DNA from 2 places in the Paraclostridium sordellii genome. Region 1 is predicted to be linked to the other one. Evidence: riboswitches for the same ligand, from Rfam matches in the RefSeq annotation. Region 1 holds a riboswitch; the other holds the start of a gene.
The links. Region 1 has a riboswitch for cyclic di-GMP ahead of ATCC9714_RS00555 (type II secretion system protein). Riboswitches for the same ligand answer to the same signal wherever they lie in the genome.

Region 1 (8,203 bases):
TAACCATATATTCAGGTGAGATGTATTCCTTTACTTCTTTTACCTTATTCTTATTTATTTTTTCATTAGTTTTTAAACTATTTGTAGATACTATATTTCCATCTCCATTTAGATCTAAATCTATAGTATTTTTATTATCTTTTATATCTTTAGTTATATGTTCAATTTCATTTTGTGCTATATCCATGGCTTGTATATCCTTTTCATTCTTAGCGTTACTTCTATTAGTTATATTAACTATCATGAAAAATGACATACTAACTAAAGATACTATGAATAATGCAATTAATACTTCGATAAGCGTAAATCCTTTGTTTTTTAGTTTCATAAAATCACCTCTAATTTGTTGAACTAACAAAAGGATTAAACTTACCTGGATTCCAATTATTTGGATTTTCTATTTCTAGCTTTAAACTTGGATCTTGAGACATATACATTATAAATTTAAATGTAGCTGTAACATCTCCATTTTGTTTATTTTCTTTCTTTTCATCGATAGGTTGAGTTGTTCCTTGTTCTATTGAAGTATTACTTAATTCAGGTTTTTTATATGCTTCCATATTAAAATTTTGAATCTGAGTTACATTTTGTTGTTCCTCTAAGTAATACATTATTTCTCTTATGTATCTGTAATTGCCCCTAACCTGTAAAGTAGTTGGAATTGCATAGAAATTTTCATATTTTACAGAAGGGTCAATACTATAATTTAATAACTCTATACCATTTTTACTCATCATATTAGATAATCCAACTAAAAACATTCCATCTTGCATATCATAAGACAGTCTTTTACTTTTTTCATTTGCTTGTCTGGCTAAGTTTTGTAATTCTTCATTCAACTGCTGTCTTGTATCAAGTTTATTTTCGTCATCTTTCAACTGAGAATTCACCATACTTAACTTTCTGTTTACATTAGAAAATTCAATGTACTTTGGATAAACTATAAAGTATGTATAAGCTATAACCCCTAAAAAAATACAAACTAGAATAATTATATTCTTATAATTAATTTTTAAATCAATTTTAAATAAATCCTTTATATCCATGTGAAGTATATTTTTCTTATCCATTAAGAACAACTCCTTCTTTCAAGTAAGCTTTTATAATATATGAGTACATTCCTTTATTCTCATCTTTTTTTAAATTTTCAAGCTTTGCTTTTTTAAAATAAATTGAATTGTTTAATTCGTATAAAAACTGTCCTACGTTTCTTGTGGAACTTGCATTTCCTTCTATAGTTATCAAATTTGGAATTTGTTCATATAAAGGTGTTTTTTCTTGATCTTTTCCGTTATCATTATGTTTTACAAGATTTTCATCATAGCGAACATCTAACTTAGTTATATCAACTGAAGTAGGAATACTTTCATCTATTGAATTTAATATTGGTGACCATGTAACTTCTTTAGATAATATCATGTCATATATCTTTAACTCATTTTTCTTATCATCTATATCTTTTTTTATTTTATCAATTTGCTTTTCTTTTAACTCAGTCTGAGTTATTTTAAAATTAAGATTGTCTAACTGATTTTTTTCATTTTTAATTACATAATCCATTGCTATATATGGAATCGCCATTAGTATTAAAATTATCGGAGATGCAATATAAACTTTTCTTCTGATTTCTTTTCTTCGTTGTTTTAGTTTTAAATTCTTTGGTAACAAATTCATGTAATGACATACCTTTTTGCTTTCCCCATTAAGCATGCATCCCAGTGCATCAACAATTAAACTTATTTCACTTTCATCTATATTGCCTTTCAAACTTTCATCTATATCAAAAAGATTTTCCAATCCTGTTACTAATTCACTTGAAAATACCATTTTAAAAGCATTTACTAAATCTTTATTATATGCATACTTACCAACAGTTACTATCCTATCAACTGATTTCCCAAAGTTCCTAGATGAATAATAGTTCATAAGTCCATTTACTTCACTTGCTATACTACTGCTTTGATAGACTGAATTTTCATCCGTTATTTTTATTGGTATATTATCATGCATAAATAACTTATCGTCTTTATATATATCAATTACCGTTCCATAATCTCCAATATTAGCAATCATTATATCCTTATATTCTATAATTTTTAAAATCCTTAAATATGATGTAGCTAATGTATCTATTATTTCAACATTCAACTTAAACTCACCTAAAACTTCTATTATTTTATTTACTTCATTATTAGGTATAGCAGCTAGTATCAGTTCTAAATATTTAGTTCCTTCTACTTCATCTTCCGCTGTAACTTCATACGAAAATACATGGCTATCTCTATCTAAAGATATCATTTCATCAATTTCTATGTTCATAAGACCTTCTAAATCTTTTTTATCAATTTTAGGAATTTTATTTGATTTTAGTATAACTTCTCTAGTATTTAAGCATAAAATCACATTTTTACTTTTAAAATTAGATCTCATTAACGCCTGTCTAAGAAGCTCATATTTATCTGCATCATAATCTAAATTTATATCCGACTCTGACAAAAAGAATTTGTTTTTTATATTAAACTTTTCCCTTTTTTTATTATATGACCCTTCTACTATCGAAACATAATCTCCATAATATGAGATATACAATTTTGTTGTCATTAATTTGTCCTCCTATATAGCATCATATATACTTAACATAGGTAAAAATACTGCTATTACTAAAATACCTACCATTATTCCAACTATGATTATCATCAAAGGCTCTATCATAGCAACCATTCTATTTAAGTATATTTCAGCTTCAGATTCATAAAACTCAGCCATTTGTTTGCTTATCTTTTCTAATTCCCCTGTTTGCTCTCCTATTGCTATCATTTGTGTAAGCACCGGATCAAAATATTTTGATTTCTCTAGGTTTTCTGCTAAAGTCTCTCCTCTTACAATACCTTCTTTAGCTTTTTCTATAGACTTTTCTGCAATAGCATTATCCAAACTACTTTTTATATGATCTAAACCTTGAAGAATTGGATACCCACTTGAAACAAATAAATATAGAGCTCTTGAAAATCTCATAGAAACTATACTATTTACGCCTTTACCTAAGAGAGGTACTCTATTTACAATTCTATCTTTGTGAGTTCTACCTATAGGAGTTTTTATATATTTTTTTATCTCATAAACTAAAAACGCACCTAAAATTAATATTAAATACCAATAGCTTTTCATAAAGTTACCTAAGTGCATAATCATTTTTGTCATAAGTGGTAATTTTGCTCCTGTTTCAGTTACAGTTTCCATCATTTGAGGCAATATAAAACTTGTAAAAACAAATAACATTATAAATGACGTAATAGCAACTATAGCTGGGTACATAGAAGCATTTTTAATTTTTTGATTTATCCTATACTCTCTTTCATAAAAAGTAGACATACTATTTAATACTTCTTCTAGTGTACCTGTCTCTTCACCTGTGGCAATCATAGCACCTAACAAATTAGGAAATTTTGATTCTTTAGATAGCATGGTATCTGCTATTGTAGATCCCATTTTTATATCACTTACCATACGATTAATTTCATTAGATACTATCTTATTAGATGCTTTTTTGCCTAATGTTTCAAGTCCTACTATACTATTTATTCCCGAGGAAATTATTATTGCAAACTGCCTACAAAAGTGACTTATCTGATCAGCTCTTAATTTTTTCTTTTTTAATTTAGTATTTTTTAATGGAAAAAATGTTTTCTTTTCTTTTATTTCAATTATTTTTAGCTTTTTCTCTCTAAGTAATTTTTTTGCATCATTATAATCCTTGGCCATAATCCTATCAGTTACTTTTTTCCCATTTAGCATTATCGCTGTGTACTTATATTCATTCATATCCCAACCATCCTTTAATCAGTTATAAATGTTACCCTTAACATTTCTTCTATAGTTGTTTCTCCATCTATAACCTTTATAGTTGCATCTTTTCGCATAGTTTCCATACCAAGTTCTTCTGCTTTTTTTTGTATATCCGCTTCTGTAGCACCTCTATTTATTAAATCTCTAACTGATTTTGTTATCTTAAGTATTTCATATACACCGGTTCTGCCTTTATACCCAGTATAATTGCACTTATCACATCCACTTCCTTTATATAGAATAAGTTCTTTGTCTAGAGGATAGTTAAGTGCCTTCTTTTCTCCCTCTTCTGCTAAATAACTAATTTTACAATTTTCACAAACTTTTCTAACCAGTCTCTGAGATACTACACCTGTAAGTGCTGAAGTTATTAAAAAACTATCAACTTTCATATCCAAAAGTCTTGATATTGCACTTACTGCTGTGTTTGAGTGTAGTGTACTTAAAACTAAATGTCCTGTAAGCGCTGCCCTTATCCCAATTTGTGCTGTATCTAGATCTCTTATTTCTCCTACCATTATAATATCTGGATCTTGACGCAAGAATGCTCTTAAGGCATTTGCAAAATCAAGTCCTGCCTTATAGTTTATTTGTGATTGATTAATCCCATCTAGCTCATATTCAACTGGATCTTCTATAGTTAGTATATTTTTTTCTATACTGTTTAGCTGATTTAACATTGCATAAAGAGTTGTTGTTTTCCCGCTACCTGTCGGACCTACAACTAATATCAATCCATAAGGATTTTCCAACAATTCATCATAAACTTGTATATTTTTTTTATTAAGCCCTAATTTTTCTTTACTAACCATAAATGTAGTTCTATCTAAAACTCTCATAACAACTTTTTCATCTTTGCTTGTGGGCATAGTTGAAACTCTATAGTCAATAGATCTATTATCTACATTTAGAAATATCCTTCCATCCTGTGGGAGCCTTTTTTCTGATATATTAAGTCCTGCCATAATCTTTACACGACTTATTACGGCTTTATATGGTCTTGAATTTATTTTCATATATTCGCTTAAGATACCGTCTATTCTAAACCTTATTCGCATAAAGTCTCCATCTCTTTCAATATGTATATCACTTGCCTTCATTCTAACTGCCGTCTCTAATATATTATGTACCAACCTAACTATTGGAGCTGAATTAATATCATCTTCTAATATACTTTCTTCCTTTAAAACTCCAGAATCAGAATACTCTTTTAATGCTTTATCCAAATCTGCATTTGAGTAAAATATTTCTATAGCTTGATTTACTTGCCCCATTGTAGCTATGTATGGAATTATATCTAACCCAGATATACGTTTTGCATCTTGCATTGCTTGTCTATCTTGAGGATCAGCCATGGCCATTAACAATTTATTTCTTTCTATTTTAAATGGAAAAATTTTATATCTTCTGCATATATTTTCTGGAATCAATTTGATAACATCTGGGTTTATGTTTGATCGAGTTAAAGATATATTCTCTATATCAAGAAGCTCTGTTAATACGCTAGTCAACAATTCAGGTGTTATAATTCCTTGTTCTATAAGTATTTCCCCTATTCTTTTACCTGTACCATTTTGTAGTTTTAATGCTCTTTCTAATTGTTCTCTAGATATATAACCTTTTTCAACTAACTTGTCTCCAATTCTTACTTTTTGCGACATTTTAATTCACCTTTCTTTTAACTCAATTTATTCATGAATATTTACGCTCTAATTGAAATAAACTAAAAGCTACCTCATACTTTGAGATAGCTTTTTTATTTTTACATGTTAGTATTATCTATTAAAACTATGTCAATAGTTCCAGAATCTACTGCTTTTGCATTTGAGTCTGTCATTGCTGTTCCATCAACATAGATTTTATCTTGCCCTATATCTTTAACTAGTTTTTTCATTTGTTCTTGAGTTATTTTAGCCCCAGTTATTGTTAAAACTAATTCATCATTAGTTTTATCTCCATCTACATCCTTAGTATTAGTTAACTCATAAGCTCCTCCAAATGCAGAATCTTGTGGTACAGTATCCATAAACGATTTAAGTTCATCTTTTTTAGCAGGCATTTTGTTGTTATCAGTATAATAAGATAATGCTGCACTTTTAAATGCATTATAATCAGACTCTACATCTGCTACCTTTGCTTTATTTATATTTTTAAATAATGCTGGTACCGCAACAACTGCCAATATTCCTATAATCGCTATTACTACTAATAATTCAATTAGAGTAAACCCTTTTTGATTTCTTTTTTTCTTCATAGCAAAATCCTCCTCTTTCATAATTTTTAAGCTAAAGCTATCTAACTTATGAATAGTCGGTTGCACTACTTGCTCCATATATTCCAAGTACCCATATAAAGAATATACTTCATCGCCCCTATTTTACATTAACAGTCAAATATTAACATATTTTTCTATGCACTTCAATAACTTCAATTTTTATTATAATTTTCTAATTATTTAGTAATATCATTGGGTTTAGGAAGTATATTATCGGCTATTCTTATAAGAATTTCTGATGTTTGATAACTTATACTGTTTGGCCTTGATGATATAAAAATATTTTCATTTCCAAACTTATTAACTAAGCTTTTAAACTCCTCATTATTAATATGGAGTTTATTGTTTTCAAACCCTTGTATAGATAAATATATATCTCCGTATTTATCTATATCTACATAGTTACCCAATTTCCCATCTTTTTGAACATTATATGCTTTTATAGGTCCATATTCTGTGACTATTTTATTTTCGTTATTTTTCATACGTATCTTATAGTCTCCACCTATAGGAGTTTTACTTATATCTAAATGTTCTATGTCTAACTTTTTTAAATCTGATTCAAATGCGTTATTCTCTGCATAATAGTTTAATTCAGCAGTTTTTATAGCATTATAATTTGATTCTACTTTAGCTATTTTAGCTTTATTTATATTTTTAAATAAAGCCGGTAAAGCTACTACTGCTAATATACCTATAATAGCAATTACCACTAATAACTCAATTAAAGTAAATCCACTATCTCCCTTTTTCATATATCCACTTCCTTATTCTAAATTTCGACTTAATTTTACCACTTTTATATTGTTAATACAAACAAAAAGAGACCTTTTAAAAGGTCTCTTTTTTACGCACATATATTAATTAAATAATTCACTTACTGATTCATTAGCAAATATTTTCTTTATAGCATCTCCAAATAAAGGAGCAACTGTTTTTATCTTTATTTTGTCTATCTTCTTTTCTTCAGGAAGTTGTATAGTATCAAGTACTATTAACTCGCTTATAGCTGAATTCTCTATTCTCTCTATAGCTGGACCTGATAAAACTCCATGAGTACAACATGCATAAACATCTTTTGCTCCAAATTCTTTAAGGGCATTTGCAGCATTCACTATTGTTCCAGCAGTGTCTATCATGTCATCTAATAATATAACATTTTTACCTTCAACTTCACCTATTATGTTCATAACTTCACATACATTAGCTTTTGGTCTTCTCTTGTCTATTATTGCTATTGGAACATCTCCATTTAAATCATTAGCAAACTTTCTAGATCTTGTAACACTTCCTAAATCTGGTGAAACTACTACTAAATCTTCTATGTTCTTACTATTAAAGTAATCTGCTAATATTGTTCCACCTTGTAAGTGGTCTAATGGTATATCAAAGTATCCTTGTATTTGAGCAGCATGTAAATCCATTGTTAAAACTCTATCTGCCCCAGCAGCAGTTATTAAGTTTGCAACTAATTTAGCTGTGATTGGATCTCTAGCCTTAGCCTTTCTGTCTTGTCTTGCATATCCATAGTAAGGTATAACAGCAGTTACTCTACCTGCAGATGCTCTTCTTAATGCATCTATCATTATTAATAATTCCATTAAGTTATCATTTACTGGGCTATTAGTTGATTGTATTACGAAGACATCGCATCCTCTTACTGTTTCACTTATATTTACAGATATCTCTCCATCACTAAATGTTCCAATTTCACATTTAGCCATTGATACACCTATGTAATCAGCTACTTTTTGAGCTAATTCTTTCGACGCATTTCCTGCAAGTATTTTAATTTCGCTTCCGCTAGTATTCATAATTACCTCCCGAAAAATTTGTTAAAGAAAATATTTATATTTTTAACGTAAATAGATGAAATTTCATCTATTTACGTTATAGTCTATTTAAGTATTGATTATTTTTTAAGATTCTTTTTCTCTACCCAACCTTCTTTTACTACTTGTCTTTCTCTAGCTATTGCTAAAGCCCCAGCTGGTACATCATCAGTTATCGTTGATCCAGTTGCAATGTATCCATTTTCTTCTACAGTAACTGGTGCAACTAAATTTGAGTTTGATCCTATAA
Region 2 (8,203 bases), on a different contig from region 1:
TAGATGGAGAAGTTAAAGACTATGATAAGATGTATAAAGCTATGGAGAAAATAGCTGATACAATAGGTGTTAAAATTATTGAACCTATAGAAGAAATGGGAGTTGCTAAAGGATATAGTTTGCCAGAAACTAAGGAAGTTGCATTAAACCCTCGTAATAGCCAACTTCAAAACGTTAAAACTTTATTACATGAATTAGCTCATGCAAAGTTGCACAATATTGAAACTAGAAATAATTACTCTAAGCAAGAAAGAGAATATCAAGCAGAAATGATTGCATATACTACTTGTTCCTATTTTGATATAGATACATCTGATTATTCTTTTGATTATATTTATAATTGGACAAAAAATATGGATTTTGATGAAAGTATTAAAATAATAGAAGAAGTTAAAAAAACTTCTACAGAGTATATACAGATAATAGAAGATTATTTAAATGATGAACCTTCTATGGATATGAGTTCTAATGATGATGAAAAAGAAAAAGAGAAAAATATTACTGAAAATATTGATATTAACGAAGTTGAAAATCATAAAAGCAAAGATAATTTGCTTTTAAATATTGATAATATTTATGTAAAATTTACATCTAGTAAGTCAAATACAATAGAAAAAGACGATATTTATGACTTTGATACTGCAAATGAGCTTGTTCGTGTACTAAATGAAAAATATTCATACTTAAAAACTCCTATGCAAACAAATTTTGAACTTCATATTGATGAAAACTGTTCAAACCCATTTTATTCAGGAAGTATTGAATTAGGCAACGAAAATGAATATGATTTAAAATCAAACTTAGATAGAATAACTAATAAGGATACTATTTATGTGAAATTTTTATGGTCTGAAAATATTAATATACAAGAAAACTCTATATTTGAATTTAATAAGGCAAATGAATTACTTGAGATTTTAACTAAACTCCATCTTGCAGAGAAGATACCTGGCTATGATAAAACTAAGTTTGAGTTACACTTTAATAAAGAGTGTACTGATAAATTTTATACTGGACGATTTGACATAGGAGATGGGGAATACAATAATCTAAAAGAATACCTTTATGATAATTCATGCAACTCAACTAAAGAAATATTATCTGAAAGATTAGGAATAAAGGATAAAAAGAAAAATCAAAGTATAAACAAAGATATTGATATGGATTTTGAGTTATAAATTTAGTTGAATTTTACACTTAAACTTAAGTATATTTATTATAAATAGATTTTCTTCTTAACTTATATTTAATCGATTTTACCCTTTAAAAAGCAGATTTTATAAATCTGCTTTTTTTTATTGAGTAAACAACCTAAACAAGTTTATAATTAAATTACATCATAAATTTTTAATTGTATGGTTATTATCGATCTCATACAATTTTCTTCTAAATTATTGGTTCTTAATAAAAAAGGAAAAGTATTTACTTTTCCTTTTTTATTTAACTTAATCTAAGGTTTTGATATATTATATATAGGCACTTTTTAACTCATGTTTAAACTGTTTTAGTATAAATAAAAGAGTAGTTAACAATTAAGTTAACTACTCTTTTACTTATACTAGAATATTGTATATATAACCTAAACATATGTATAATTTTATATGAGTTCAATATTTATATCATACTATATTAATCTCATAAGATATTTTTAGAGTATCTTTTAGGTTGTTTCGACATTTTGATAAAAAGGCAGTTAACTTAGTTGTTAACTGCCTTTTTATTTGAATAATTTGAAAATTATAATTAAACAATATATAATATAAATTGTAATTTATTTAACAAAATACCTTTTTATTAAATAGCTGAGAGAGGTCTCGGCTATTTTTATTGTTGAATAATATATTTAAACTTTGATACAATTAATGTGATTTCTTTATATCTTAATGGATACATATTTATATCTAATAAAAGTAGTCAGGAAAGGTCTTGACTGCTTTTATTATTATTAATAACTTTATAAGTAGTTGATATTATTTATTTGGCCCATTCGGTGAAATTTTTATTATAGTATATATTCTATTTGTAATAACTATATAATATTGGCTATAAAAGCATTAAAAAATATCTAAATAGTTAAAATTTGGCTAATACATGAAATTTAATATATAATAAATTAAATATAATGAATAATCTAAGGGGGTATATTAATATGAATAGTCAAAGTTTAAATTCATTCACTAATGATTTATTTAACAGAAAAATTATTGCTGAAAATTTAATTAAGATAATAGAATCTCAAGATAAACCAATGGTTATTTCTTTAGATTCTGATTGGGGAACAGGTAAAACAACATTTGTAACAATGTGGAAAAACTTATTAGATAATGATGTTAACTATAGTTCAAAATTTAATACTCTTTATTTTAATGCATGGGAGCATGATTATATAAAAGATCCTTTACTTGCAATTTTTTCAGAAATAGAATCCCAAATAAAAGAATCTGATTCAAAACTTAAGCAACAACTAGATAATGTTAAAAATAAAATTAAGCCATTTACTAAATTAGCAACTACAACAGGAATAAAAATGTTAACTGCTGGGGCATTAAATTTAGATAATGTAAATTTTGGTGATTATAACGAATCTCAATTAATTGATTTAGCTGGTAAACTTGGTGATTTAGCTATAAAAGAAATATCAGCAAGTAAGAAGGTTAGATCCGAGTTAAAAAAAGAAATGGTCGAATATCAAAATGCTACTGAAAAAAAAATTATTTTCTTTATTGATGAATTAGATAGATGCCGACCTAGCTTTGCAATAGAGCTACTAGAAGTCATTAAACATCTATTTGACATAGATAATTTTGTTTTTGTAATATCTATTGATAAGGAACAGTTATCCCATTCTGTATCAACTATATATGGCCATAATATGGATACTGTTGGATATTTAAGAAGATTCTTTGACTTAGATTATAAATTACCTAAAGTAGATATTAAAAAATATATTGATATTAAAAGTTCAACTGCTTTTGATGGATATTATAATGTAGATTGCTTGAAAGTTTTTATAAAAGAGCTATTTGCATCCGAGAAATTTTCACTACGTGATATAGAAAAAGCTTTTTATTACATAGAATTACTACTTCCATTAATTAAGCCATTTAACAATAATACTACTTATAAAAATACATATATTGCAGTAATAAGTTATCTCTATGCAACTCTTATAACTACTAAAATTAAAAAACCTATTGTCTATAAAAAAATAATATATGCTGATTATAACTTAGATAATATGTTAATAAATTTCAAGACACCTGATTTTAGCAATTATGGAGATTATATTGGTGAATGGCATCATGAACCACTTCAACGTTTAATTAACCCTCTTTTGGAAATGTATTTGGATTTAAACTTAAAAGTAAGTTCAATAGAAAATATCTATAATTTCTCATCAGAAGATTTTATGATTGGACTTAAAAATGAAGACGGTTCTTTTATATATGATTCTAAGTTTGATTTGTTAAATCTATTCAAAGGAAAAGATTACACTATACATGATAAGTTAGAGTTTATTGAGGGATTCTAAACAATAAAATAGAGGGGGATACTCTCCATTTTATTGTTTAGATTCATCTTTTAAGGATTTTACTTCATCTACTGTCAATCCAGTTTTTTAAGCTATTATTTCTATAGATAATATGTCTATTAAACAAAAAATTTATTAACAAAGCATATAAAATAAATGCTATTGTATCAATTTTTATTTTTTACTTTATCAAAATTTTAAATTTAACATTCTACAGATAGTAACTATCACTTAAATTTCAGTTTAAGGACATTCTTACTAGACATCTTTAAACAAATTTTTAGGGAATAGTTATATATAATAAAATCATTAATCTAACTTTAATTTAGGAGAAATCTATGAAATCTAAAAAAATATATAAATATTTACTATATCTCATAATTTTGATCTATGGATTAAAAGCTATTTATAATATATATTCTAAAAATCACTTAGAAATGGTACAGAATATAGGTCTTGTTTTTGTATTTTATTGCATTTTAAAAGTAGCTCAGAATAAAAATTATTAAGTTGGTAACAATTCTTAAAAATTCACTTTAGAGTATAATTACATATTTTAAATAAAGTTAATGCCCTTAAAATATATATAACTGGATTTCAAGGGCATTTTTACTATATGTCTTAAAATTTAGGAGATTTGAAAATAAGCTTATACACATACACGAATATAGTTAATATTGCAATTATATTTGTGATCCACGATATACTCTCTATTATTGAGAAATATATAGATAATATACAAATTAATCCTTGTATAATAACTATAAATCCTATAGTTATATTTATTTTAAAGTTAAAATTAATATAACTATCTTTATCTTTAATTTTATCTATATTGACCATATTATTTTTAATTAATCTTATATCTCGAGTTCTTTTTAACTTTAATGATGAATGAATAAGAAATGCACCTATTACAATAAGAAATATTCCCAAAATAAAGTCAACCATGATACTATTCCTCCTATGTTTTTATGAATTAATTATATCAAAAGTTAACTTGAATAATCCATTTATTTCGATTCTAATGGTATTAATTTTATTTAAAATATATAACTAGTTCCTAAACTAAAATTTAAGTGATAGTTATAGAATTAATCTAAAACAAATGATTTTTTCTTACCATTTTTATTTTTAGGATATTCACGAATACGTATTATATAGTCAATATTTACAATTTCAAAATTCGTACCATTACTTATTGAAATTCCTCCATTTGTAACATCTGTAATAACTCCGTTAAATGTTCCATTTATAGTATAAATTAGACACTCTTTATTGATGAATGATTTAATTAATTCTATCATCTTACTCTTCTCCTTAGCATTAAGTTTTTTTGAAACTATATGTTGTATAAATACTTTTTTTTGCTTATGTTGTGAAATCAATATAATAAAAATAGGTAAAAAACAACATAACCAAATTATAGGACTCAATATAATCAGCTCCTTTAATAATATATTAAAAATAATATCATAATTTAGGTATTTAAAGTAATGCGTATTTAAATTGGAATAAAAAAAGCCGTTAAAATCAATTTATTTGGATTTTAACGGCTTTAGGTAAAACCTCCTTTTAGATACAGGTACTACGTACCCTATAATATAAGCTCCTTTCGGATTACTTTCGTTCAACTTCACAACTAATATTTAATACCTATCACTTGCATTTGATTATAATATAAATAGAATTAGGGGATATCTAATTTTGGATAAAAATAAAAAATTAAATAATATTGATGAAAAAATAAAAAAGTTAAAGGCTCAAAAACAAGCAATACTTGCAAAAGAAAAAGAACGTAAAGCTCGAACTATACGTTTAATTGAAATAGGTGCTATTTTTTACAGTATGGGAATTGATACAGTTTATTTAACAAATGAATTTAAAAATCACTTTTCTAATTCCGAAAAATCAAAATCATGGTTAGAAAAATTCATAGAAAAAAATAAGGCTTAATTTAAGCCTTATTTTTATATCTTTCATATAAAATATATAATACAACAATAAGTAATATAATAAAGTAATTGTAAGTAACTTTATCTAATCCGTTAAAATATATTATAATAAATAAATTCAAACTTATTAAAATAACTGAAAAACAAATTTTTGTTTTTGTTAATAATTGTTTATTTTTTGAAACAACTGGCAAAATCATAATTGTTGAAATATAAACTATAAGATGAAAAATTAATTCATTATTATCCATTACATGCTTCATCTATATATTCCTTTCGAGATTAATATCTTTTACCCCTATCAGTAAATGCTTTAATGTATTTACCATCTCCATAAAATGTTGTTACTCTCTCATAGTGATTATACCTACCATCTGAACCATATCTTATTTTATACTTTATTGTAAGTTTATCATACTTACCTGCCACTGCTGCAGCAACCACAGCTATACCCCCAACAGGAGTCCATCCTGCCTTTAATGCAATTAAACCTGCTATAGTAGCGGTAGCTAGTCCACCTGTTTTTATATACATTGTATTATATTGCCATTTTCCCCAACGAATTGCAGCTCTACTACTATTAATTTCAAAATCTTTTTCTAAACTATTATCATTACTTTTGTAATTTTCACTACTATCAACCGATATCTTTTTTCCATCTAGGTATATTTCATTATTTATATCTGTTAATGTATTTAGAACCTTTCCATCTAATGATTTAATTGTTATTGTAGTTTTATTACCATCTACAACTTTATCATATATAGCTCCTAGACTTTCATCAGTATAAGACTCTACTGATTTTTTGTTTGTATAATATGTACTAATGTTGTTGGTTTGTGCAGATACATAAGTTGTTAATAATGGCGACCCTACACTAACTCCAATTAAAGCTATCGCTATACTTTTAGTTGCTCTTTTTTTAAAACTCATTTTAATTTCCCCCTTTGGTAACTGGCTAGCAATATAGTTCCCTACTTAGCCCCTATAGTTTTCCGTCATCTAATTTCTTAGAGTTTGGCTTTTTCAAATTATTAATTAAATTATAACAAGAAAACATTTTCAATAAAAGTCTTTAATTGTCAGAATTTTTATGCTATTCTATAAATAGCGGTGTTGTTTAAATTTTAACATAAGAAAATATAACTTCACCTTAAATTTCCGTTTATGGTGTAGTTATATTCAAAAAAGAATGAAAGCATTGGAATTACTTTATTCCTTTGCTTTCACTCTTTTTTTATTTTTATGTTTTTTATGAAACTTTATTTTATTAATTTTTATAAATTCTATATATTTTAAGCATTATCCTATTTTTACTTTATTTCTATCTGTATTATTTATATTTATTTTGCATTTTTATTTGCTTTTTTAATTTTAAAACTAAAGTAGATTTAAATGTTTTACTTCTATTTTTTTATAGCATTTCTTCCTAATAAAATTAACCCTAAAATACACAGTCCTACTAAATATTTTTTTGAAAGTATGTAAAACAACATCATAAATATCATAAATGGCATTAAAAATTTTAATGCATTGTTTATTTGTTCCAAATTTAATCACCTCTATAAAATCCATTAAATAAAAAATGTGTTTTATAATACATAGTTTTAACTTTCTAGTAAAATTACATTGGTATATGTATAGTATTTATACTAATTTTTTTAATTTTCTCATCCACCAATTTTTATTAAAAGTTACATGTCCATTTGGAGTTATAACTATATAATCATCACTAAAGTCTAACACAGTTGGAACTCCTGTATAAACTACATCTACATGTAACTTAAATGGTTTAGATTTTCTTTTTATTTTATTCTCTATACTCATGATACATTCATGAACCTGAGTACTTTCTATAAGTTCATAAAACTCAAGAGCATTTTTACCTCCTGCAGGCATATTCCACCATTTCAGAAATATAGGGTATGATTCTATACAATATTCCCTTAACTCTCTATAATCCAACTCTTTAAAACTATCTATATCATACATAAGTTCTACTAAGATATTATTTAATTCTACTTCTGCAAACTTAACTTTTTTAGATTTCATTTTTAAAATATCACTAAACCAGTTTTTCCATTGAATTCTTAAATTATCTATATTATGGTTAGGTGATATTTTTCTTACATCAGTTGGCCATCGTTCATTTTCTTTATCAAAATTTTCAATACCAATTAGATCATACATACAACCCACAAAAACAATAAAGTTTAATAATTCATCAGTAACAACAATAATTGACCATGAATCAATATCATCTAAAGACATCAAAGAAAACCACTCCTTTATCACATATTTATAAAAATCTTACATATCAAGCCAAGTGGAACTTCCTGAATATATAAACTCTGTATGGTTACATTTAGGACAAACATAAATTTTGAATATTAAATGTTCTTCTACATCAAAAATTGCTTTAAAAAAACCTCTATTAGCATCTTGCGAATCAAATCTATACTCTTTCAAAAATTTCAATTCTGCATTACATCTTAAACATTCCATATCTTAATTTCCCCCTTTGTTGTACAAATATATTCTTTATTATTTTTTCAATCAAATAATTCATTAAGTTAATTACTCAAACTAATTTTTTGCTCTTTGTTCTATTATAAATTAGTTTAAGAAGATAAAAAATAGATTTAGATTCAATTTATTTTAAAGTTCAAATGAAAAATACTTAACAACATAAAAATATTTTATAAAATACTAAATA

Region 2: linked by a shared signal. The riboswitch ahead of ATCC9714_RS17015 (hypothetical protein) and the one ahead of ATCC9714_RS00555 (type II secretion system protein) in region 1 are both predicted to bind cyclic di-GMP.

Annotation. Positions count from the first base shown of each region.
Region 1 is NZ_LN679998.1:96,300-104,502, reverse strand. It holds gene ATCC9714_RS00580 (type IV pilus modification PilV family protein) at 1-328, opposite strand, end outside; gene pilO (type 4a pilus biogenesis protein PilO) at 339-1,070, opposite strand; gene ATCC9714_RS00570 (PilN domain-containing protein) at 1,063-2,601, opposite strand; gene ATCC9714_RS00565 (type II secretion system F family protein) at 2,614-3,822, opposite strand; gene ATCC9714_RS00560 (GspE/PulE family protein) at 3,837-5,507, opposite strand; gene ATCC9714_RS00555 (type II secretion system protein) at 5,609-6,100, opposite strand; cyclic di-GMP riboswitch class II at 6,146-6,229, opposite strand; gene ATCC9714_RS17660 (type IV pilin protein) at 6,298-6,876, opposite strand; gene ATCC9714_RS00545 (ribose-phosphate diphosphokinase) at 6,982-7,935, opposite strand; gene glmU (bifunctional UDP-N-acetylglucosamine diphosphorylase/glucosamine-1-phosphate N-acetyltransferase GlmU) at 8,034-8,203, opposite strand, start outside.
Region 2 is NZ_LN679999.1:53,212-61,414, forward strand. It holds gene ATCC9714_RS16985 (LPD25 domain-containing protein) at 1-1,178, shown strand, start outside; gene ATCC9714_RS16990 (KAP family P-loop NTPase fold protein) at 2,150-3,532, shown strand; gene ATCC9714_RS16995 (hypothetical protein) at 4,154-4,483, opposite strand; gene ATCC9714_RS17000 (DUF6897 domain-containing protein) at 4,627-4,839, opposite strand; gene ATCC9714_RS17005 (hypothetical protein) at 5,240-5,488, shown strand; gene ATCC9714_RS17010 (hypothetical protein) at 5,490-5,750, opposite strand; gene ATCC9714_RS17015 (hypothetical protein) at 5,770-6,420, opposite strand; cyclic di-GMP riboswitch class I at 6,434-6,519, opposite strand; gene ATCC9714_RS17020 (hypothetical protein) at 6,894-7,037, opposite strand; gene ATCC9714_RS17025 (hypothetical protein) at 7,135-7,761, opposite strand; gene ATCC9714_RS17030 (zinc ribbon domain-containing protein) at 7,798-7,992, opposite strand.